One region of the Pseudomonas sp. F-14 TE3623 genome, then DNA from elsewhere that is predicted to be linked to it. Evidence: predicted binding sites of a transcription regulator. Region 1 holds the regulator's gene; the other holds the start of a gene.
The links. Region 1 encodes FliA, which starts transcription of late flagellar genes. Its sites were predicted from a motif close to CTAAAGTTTNNNNNNNNNNNGCCGNTAA; they were not measured.
Positions count from the first base shown of each region.

Region 2: AB7M29_RS28415 (flagellar protein MotY) is a predicted target of FliA. The motif match lies at 1,319-1,346, and genes of this name have one in related genera.

Region 1 is NZ_JBRJHM010000001.1:2,543,145-2,547,108, forward strand. It holds gene flhF (flagellar biosynthesis protein FlhF) at 1-718, shown strand, start outside; gene fleN (flagellar synthesis regulator FleN) at 835-1,665, shown strand; gene fliA (RNA polymerase sigma factor FliA) at 1,662-2,402, shown strand; gene AB7M29_RS11575 (chemotaxis response regulator CheY) at 2,571-2,942, shown strand; gene AB7M29_RS11580 (protein phosphatase CheZ) at 2,973-3,761, shown strand; gene AB7M29_RS11585 (chemotaxis protein CheA) at 3,815-3,964, shown strand, end outside.
Region 2 is NZ_JBRJHM010000001.1:6,133,481-6,137,444, reverse strand. It holds gene rnt (ribonuclease T) at 1-209, opposite strand, end outside; gene pyrC (dihydroorotase) at 206-1,252, opposite strand; gene AB7M29_RS28415 (flagellar protein MotY) at 1,410-2,318, shown strand; gene AB7M29_RS28410 (argininosuccinate synthase) at 2,448-3,665, shown strand; gene AB7M29_RS28405 (hypothetical protein) at 3,811-3,964, opposite strand, start outside.

The sequences.
Region 1 (3,964 bases):
CGCGCACCTGGCACGGATGATTGCCACCCCGGAAGTCGAGCCATTGGAAGAGGGCGGTGTGATTGCCATGGTCGGCCCAGCCGGTATGGGCAAGACCACCACGCTGGCCAAACTCGCCGCGCGTTATGTGCTCAAGTACGGCGCGCAAAACATCGCGCTGGTGAGCATGGACAGCTACCGCATTGGTGCTCAGGAACAGCTCAAGACTCTGGGCCGCATCCTCAATGTGTCAGTGACTCATGTCGACCCGGGCCAATCGCTGGTGCAGGCGCTGGAGCCTTTGCTGCGCAAACGCGTGGTGCTGATCGATACCGCCGGCCTGCAGGCCAGCGATCCGGCACTGCGCATGCAGCTCGAAAGCCTGGCCGGACGCGGCATCAAATCAAAAAATTATCTGGTCTTGGCAACCACTAGCCAGAAACAGGTTCTAACCGCTGCTTATCACAGTTACAAACGTTGCGGCCTTGCCGGCTGCATCCTGACTAAACTGGATGAAACGGCAAGCTTGGGCGAGGTGTTGAGCCTGGCCATCAGTCATGAACTGCCGGTGGCTTACCTGACCGATGGCCCGCGGATCCCGGATGATTTGCATCTGCCGCGTCGTCATCAGTTGGTCAGTCGCGCCGTTAGCGTGCAAATGCAGGAAGAACCCAGCGAAGAAGCCATGGCTGACATGTTCGCTGACCTTTACCACAGTCCGACCAAGCGGGTTGGCTGAGGTATTAATGAACAGTTTTTGTACCTACATCGATGGTCTGCCATGCATTGTTCAGTTTGTGAACGCGCAGCCAGTAATGTGGCCTCCGTCTAAGTAAGACAAGGTAAAGAAATAACATGGGCAGCATGCATCCCGTACAGGTGATCGCGGTGACCGGCGGCAAAGGTGGCGTCGGGAAGACTAACGTGTCAGTGAACTTGTCCCTGGCTCTAGCTGAGCTCGGCCGGCGCGTCATGCTGCTGGATGCCGATCTGGGGCTGGCGAACGTCGACGTCCTGCTGGGGCTGACACCCAAACGTACCCTGGCCGACGTGATCGAAGGCCGCTGTGAGCTGCGTGACGTGCTGTTGCAGGGGCCTGGCGGGATCCGCATCGTCCCGGCTGCGTCCGGCACCCAGAGCATGGTTCATCTGAGCCCGGCCCAGCATGCCGGCCTGATCCAGGCCTTCAGCGACATCGGCGACAACCTCGACGTATTGGTGATCGACACCGCTGCGGGCATTGGAGATTCGGTAGTCAGTTTCGTCCGCGCAGCGCAAGAAGTCTTGCTGGTGGTGTGCGACGAGCCGACCTCCATCACTGACGCCTACGCGCTGATCAAACTGCTTAACCGCGACTACGGCATGAATCGTTTCCGCGTCCTGGCCAACATGGCGCAGAGCCCGCAGGAAGGCCGCAACCTGTTCGCCAAGTTGACCAAGGTCACGGATCGTTTCCTCGACGTCGCCTTGCAATACGTCGGTGCGGTGCCTTACGACGAAAGCGTGCGCAAGGCCGTGCAGAAGCAGCGTGCCGTCTACGAAGCCTTCCCGCGCTCCAAGTGCGCCCTGGCGTTCAAGGCCATTGCGCAGAAGGTCGATACCTGGCCACTGCCGGCCAACCCTCGCGGGCATCTGGAGTTTTTCGTCGAGCGCCTCGTGCAACAAACGGCAGGACCCGTCCTATGACAGCCAGTGGCTACAACCTCTACAAGAAGTCGGCACGTGACGCGCAGTACGAGCTGATCGAGCGTTACGCGCCACTGGTCAAACGCATTGCCTACCACTTGCTGGCGCGTTTGCCGGCCAGTGTCCAGGTCGAAGACTTGATCCAGGCCGGGATGATCGGCCTGCTTGAAGTATCAACCAAATACGACGCCAGCAAAGGCGCGAGTTTCGAGACGTACGCGGGCATTCGAATCCGCGGCGCGATGCTCGATGAAGTGCGCAAGGGGGACTGGGCGCCACGTTCGGTTCACCGCAATACCCGCATGGTCAGCGACGCGATTCGCTCGATTGAAGCTAAAACCGGCCGTGACGCTAAAGATCACGAAGTTGCGGCCGAACTCCAATTGAGTCTCGACGATTATTACGGGATTTTGAACGACACCCTGGGCAGCCGGTTATTCAGTTTCGACGATCTGTTGCAGGACGGCGAACACGAAGGGCTGCACGAGGATGGCGCCAGTGCTCATCTCGAGCCGTCACGCGATCTGGAAGATGAACGCTTCCAGGCGGCGCTGGCGGACGCGATTGCCAATTTGCCGGAGCGTGAGCGACTGGTGTTGGCGCTGTACTACGACGAAGAGTTGAATCTCAAGGAAATCGGTGAGGTCCTGGGGGTCAGCGAATCGCGGGTCAGCCAGTTACACAGCCAGTGCGCGGCCCGTTTGCGGGGGCGTTTGGGGGAGTGGCGAGCGCGCTGACAGGCAGTGTGGGGACACTGCGAACGAGGTTGGTACGGCATTTTGCTGCACCCGTCACGGCCCGTTGTAATCCATACAACTGTTGAGTGTTACGCCGAATTGATTGAACGGCGCGTTCAGGTGCTGCGCGCGTTTTAAGACTGCTTGGAGGTCGAATTGGACAAGAATATGAAAATCCTCATCGTTGATGACTTCTCAACGATGCGGCGGATCATAAAAAACCTGTTGCGTGACCTTGGGTTCACCAACACGGTCGAGGCGGATGACGGTATTACCGCGATTCCGGTCCTCAACAGCGGGAGCATCGACTTTCTGGTAACGGACTGGAACATGCCCGGCATGACCGGTATTGATCTGCTGCGCCACGTGCGTGCCGATGAAAAACTCAAACACCTGCCGGTGTTGATGGTCACGGCCGAAGCCAAGCGCGAGCAAATCATCGAAGCCGCTCAGGCGGGTGTGAACGGCTATGTGGTCAAGCCATTCACGGCTCAAGCGTTGAAAGACAAGATTGAAAAGATCTTCGAACGCATCGGTTGATGTGCAAAGCCAGTCCGTCACGGGGGAGCTATGGAGCATAACGAATCTTCACAGGGCGATTTTGAGTCGACCCTGAAAAAACACGCGGTCGAACTGGTCGAAAGCCTTGAAAAAGGCAGGTTCGGCGACGCTGTGCAACTGATCCATGAGCTCAACCAGACCCGTGACCGCGGCCTGTACCAGGAAGTGGGCAAGCTCACTCGCGAGCTGCATAGCGCGATCGTCAATTTTCAGATTGACCCGCACATGCCGCAAGCCGAGGAAGTGTCTCAGATTACGGATGCCACCGAGCGCCTGGGTTATGTGGTCAAGCTGACCGAGGCCGCGGCCAACCGCACCATGGACCTGGTGGAAAACGCCACGCCGCTGATCAACAGCCTGAGCGACGAAGCTCAGGCGCTGAGCACGGATTGGGGTCGGTTCATGCGCCGCGAAGTCGGGGCTGAAGAGTTCCGCGAACTGGCCCGGCGGGTTGACGGTTTCCTGACACGCAGCAGCGAAGACAACCGCGTCGTGTCGAGCAACCTCAACGACATTCTGCTGGCCCAGGATTACCAGGACCTCACCGGTCAGGTGATCAAGCGCGTGACCCAATTGGTCACCGACGTTGAAAGCAACCTGCTCAAGCTCGTGCTCATGGCCAGTCAGGTCGACCGCTTTGCGGGTATCGAACATGACCGTGAAGCGATGCTTGCTGAAAAAGATCCGCAAAAACATCTCTCTCAGGGTGAAGGTCCGCAGATTCATGCCGATAAAAGAGAAGACGTTGTGTCCGGTCAGGACGATGTGGACGATTTGTTATCCAGCCTAGGATTTTAGAGTTTTAGTATTTTAGGTTTTTTAGGTTTTTAGACCTCAGGAGCACCCCCTTAATGAGCTTCGGCGCCGATGAAGAGATCCTTCAGGATTTCCTGGTTGAGGCCGGCGAGATTCTAGAGCAACTGTCCGAACAGCTGGTCGAGCTTGAAAGCCGACCGGATGATGCGGATTTGCTCAATGCAATTTTTCGCGGTTTTCACACT
Region 2 (3,964 bases), 3.6 Mb from region 1:
GTGTGCTCAGGGTACACAAAGCCTTTTTCATCCATGCCGATCACGGTGGCGGCGATTTCCAGCAGGGCATCGGTGGCCGAGTTGAAGCCACCGGTTTCTACGTCGACAACGACCGGCAGGTAACCACGGAACCTGGCTGCCATTGGGTGGCGGGAACCGCCTCCGCCGCCATTACCGTCCTGTTCGTCGTCGAAATGGTCTTCACTCACGCGTGTTCCTCCAGCAGGCGCCAGCGCAGTTTTTCACCGGCGCGCAGCGGGATTACGGTCAGCTCGCCAAACGGCAGGCTGGTTGGGGCGGTCCACTCGTCGCGGACCAGGGTGATGCGATCGGTGTTCACCGGCAGGCCGTAGAAGCGCGGGCCATTGAGGCTGGCGAAAGCTTCGAGCTTGTCCAGCGCGTTGCGCTGTTCGAAGGCTTCGGCATACATCTCGATCGCGGCATAAGCGGTGTAGCAACCGGCACAGCCGCAAGCCGCTTCTTTGGCGTGCTGGGCATGGGGCGCCGAGTCGGTGCCGAGGAAGAACTTGTCGCTGCCACTGGTGGCGGCGTCGAGCAGGGCTTCCTGATGGGTATTGCGCTTGAGGATCGGCAGGCAATAGAAGTGCGGCCGAATCCCGCCCACCAGCATGTGGTTGCGGTTGTACAGCAGGTGATGCGCGGTGATGGTTGCGCCAACGTTGGCCGAAGCCTCGTTGACGAACTGCACGGCGTCAGCGGTGGTGATGTGTTCGAACACCACTTTGAGGGTCGGGAAACGCTCGACCACCCGGCGCATGTGTTCGTCGATGAAGATTTTTTCGCGATCGAAAACGTCGACATCGCCACGGGTGACTTCACCGTGAACCAACAAGGGCATCCCGATTTCGGCCATGGCCTCGAGTGCGGGGAAAATCTTGTCGATGCTGGTGACGCCAGAGTCCGAGTTGGTGGTCGCGCCGGCCGGGTACAGCTTGGCGGCGTAGACGAAACCGCTGGCCTTGGCTTCACGAATTTCTTCGGGTTGAGTGCGGTCGGTCAGGTACAGAACCATCAGCGGTTCGAAACGGCTGCCGGCAGGGCGTGCGGCGAGAATCCGCTGGCGATAGCCATTGGCTTCAGCCGCGTTGCGCACCGGCGGTACCAGGTTGGGCATGATGATGGCGCGACCAAAGGTGCGCGCGACATCCGCGACGGTATTGGTCAATACAGCACCATCGCGAAGATGAATATGCCAGTCGTCGGGACGCAGCAGGGTCAGGCGGTCGGACATGAGGGGATTCCAGGCGGGTCAAACTCATGGGAATGCTACCGGAAAAGACTCTTCCAGGCACTCGCTATCAAGTTTTGCGACAAGCTTCCGATATCCAACAGGTACGCCGTAAATATGTGTGTCGGTCTTTTTGTTGCAGAAGCCAGTGGAGCCTCCCGTGCGCCAGCGTTATTTAGCCTTGCTCAGTGTGTTTGCCAGCCTTCCTGCGATGGCGCTCACTTTCCAGACCCGTCTGGAGAGCATCGAGTGGACGGTCGAAGGTGACAAGTTCGAATGCCGCCTGACTCAACCGATCACTGATTTCGGTTCGGGTGAGTTCGTGCGTCGTGCCGGCGAGCAGGCGACATTTCGCTTGAAGGCCTACAACTCGATGATCGGTGGCGGTTCCGCGACCTTGCTGGCGGCCGCTGCGCCATGGCAGCCGGGGCGTGGCGACATCAACCTGGGCTCGGTGCGCATCGGCAATGGCAACGTGCTGTTCAACAGCTCGCAAGTTCAGGCCGGGCGCCTGATCAGTGGGTTGATGGACGGTCGCAGCCCGGTCGTTCGACACTCCTCAGGCGACGGTCGGGTATCTGAAGTCCGTCTGCTGCCGGTCAAATTCAGCAAGGCCTACAGTGACTATCAGGGTTGCGTGGCCAAGTTGCTGCCGCAGAATTTCGAGCAGGTGAAGCAATCCGAAGTCGGCTTTCCGGGGGAGGGCATCGATCTCGATGCCCAAGCCAAGGCCCATTTGCAGGTCATGCTGGAATTCATGAAAGCCGATCCGACGGTCAACCACATCGAACTTGACGGCCATTCCGACAATAGCGGCAACCGCCTGACCAACCGTGAACTGTCACGACGCAGGGCGCTGGCCGTGATGGACTTCTTCAAGGCCAATGGTATTCAGGAATCGCAGATCACCCTGCGTTTTCATGGTGAGCGCTATCCTCTGGCGCCCAACAAAAACGCCGCCAATCGGGCGAAGAACCGCCGGGTTGCCGTACGCCTTGAACGGGTAGCGCCGACCGAGCAACCAGCGCCTCAAGCCACCGCTTCCACGGGCAGCACACCGAAGTCCTGAGCTTGCCGGAATCGTCGCTCGTTCGACATAATCTGTCGCTTCGTCGTCATAAGCTGTCGCGCCTCTGTAAATTATTCTGCATGAGCGTTAGACTTGACGGCTTTCCGTAGAACCCCGTGGAGTGATGGCATGGCGGACGTAAACAAGGTCGTTCTGGCGTATTCCGGCGGCCTGGACACTTCGGTGATCCTCAAGTGGCTGCAGGATACTTATAACTGTGAAGTAGTGACCTTCACCGCTGACCTGGGTCAGGGCGAAGAGGTCGAACCGGCCCGCGCCAAGGCTCAGGCCATGGGCGTAAAAGAAATCTACATCGACGATCTGCGCGAAGAATTCGTGCGCGATTTCGTGTTCCCGATGTTCCGCGCCAACACCGTTTACGAAGGTGAGTACCTGCTGGGTACTTCCATCGCTCGTCCGTTGATCGCCAAGCGCTTGATCGAAATCGCCAACGAAACCGGCGCTGACGCCATTTCCCACGGCGCGACCGGCAAGGGCAACGACCAGGTTCGTTTCGAACTGGGCGCCTACGCCTTGAAGCCAGGCGTGAAAGTGATCGCTCCGTGGCGCGAATGGGATCTGCTCTCCCGTGAAAAGCTGATGGATTATGCTGAAAAGCACAACATCCCGATCGAGCGTCACGGCAAGAAGAAATCCCCGTACTCGATGGATGCCAACCTGCTGCACATCTCCTATGAAGGCGGCGTGCTGGAAGACACCTGGACCGAGCACGAAGAAGACATGTGGAAATGGACCGTCTCCCCGGAGAAGGCTCCAGACAAGCCGCAATACCTGGAACTGACCTACCGCAACGGCGACATCGTCGCGCTGGACGGCGTCGAAATGACCCCGGCCACCGTGCTGGCGACCTTGAACCGTATCGGTGGCGAACACGGTATCGGCCGTCTCGACATCGTCGAGAACCGTTACGTGGGCATGAAGTCCCGTGGCTGCTACGAAACCCCTGGTGGCACCATCATGCTGCGCGCTCACCGTGCGATCGAATCGATCACCCTGGACCGCGAAGTGGCTCACCTCAAAGACGAGCTGATGCCTAAATACGCCAGCTTGATCTACACCGGTTACTGGTGGAGCCCTGAGCGTCTGATGCTGCAACAGATGATCGACGCTTCCCAGGCCCACGTGAACGGCGTAGTGCGCCTGAAGCTGTACAAGGGCAACGTGATCGTCACCGGCCGCAAGTCCGACGAGTCGTTGTTCGACGCCAACATCGCGACCTTCGAGGAAGATGGCGGCGCCTACAACCAGGCCGATGCGGCGGGCTTCATCAAGCTCAACGCCTTGCGCATGCGTATCGCGGCGAACAAAGGCCGGAAGCTTTTCTGAGACCTTTGAGTCGGTAATGGATATGTGGCCTCGTTGAGGCCACATATCTGAAAGAGGGATACCCTGTCGTACACTGTGTGTTCAGCTTTTCTTCTTGTCTCTGTTAATTCCTTTCTTCGCTTCCTTCCCCTACCCCTATGGCTCTTCAAGAGCTGGCTGCTGTGTGCCTGTAAAGATTTTGACCAATCATCGTCAGGCCGTGTGAATTCAAATTGTAAGCAATGCAGAACGTTGCGCCGTTGCGTTTCCTTGTGTGCTTTGAAAGCCGGAGCGCACTTTCCTTCAGCAGCGTCTCTGAC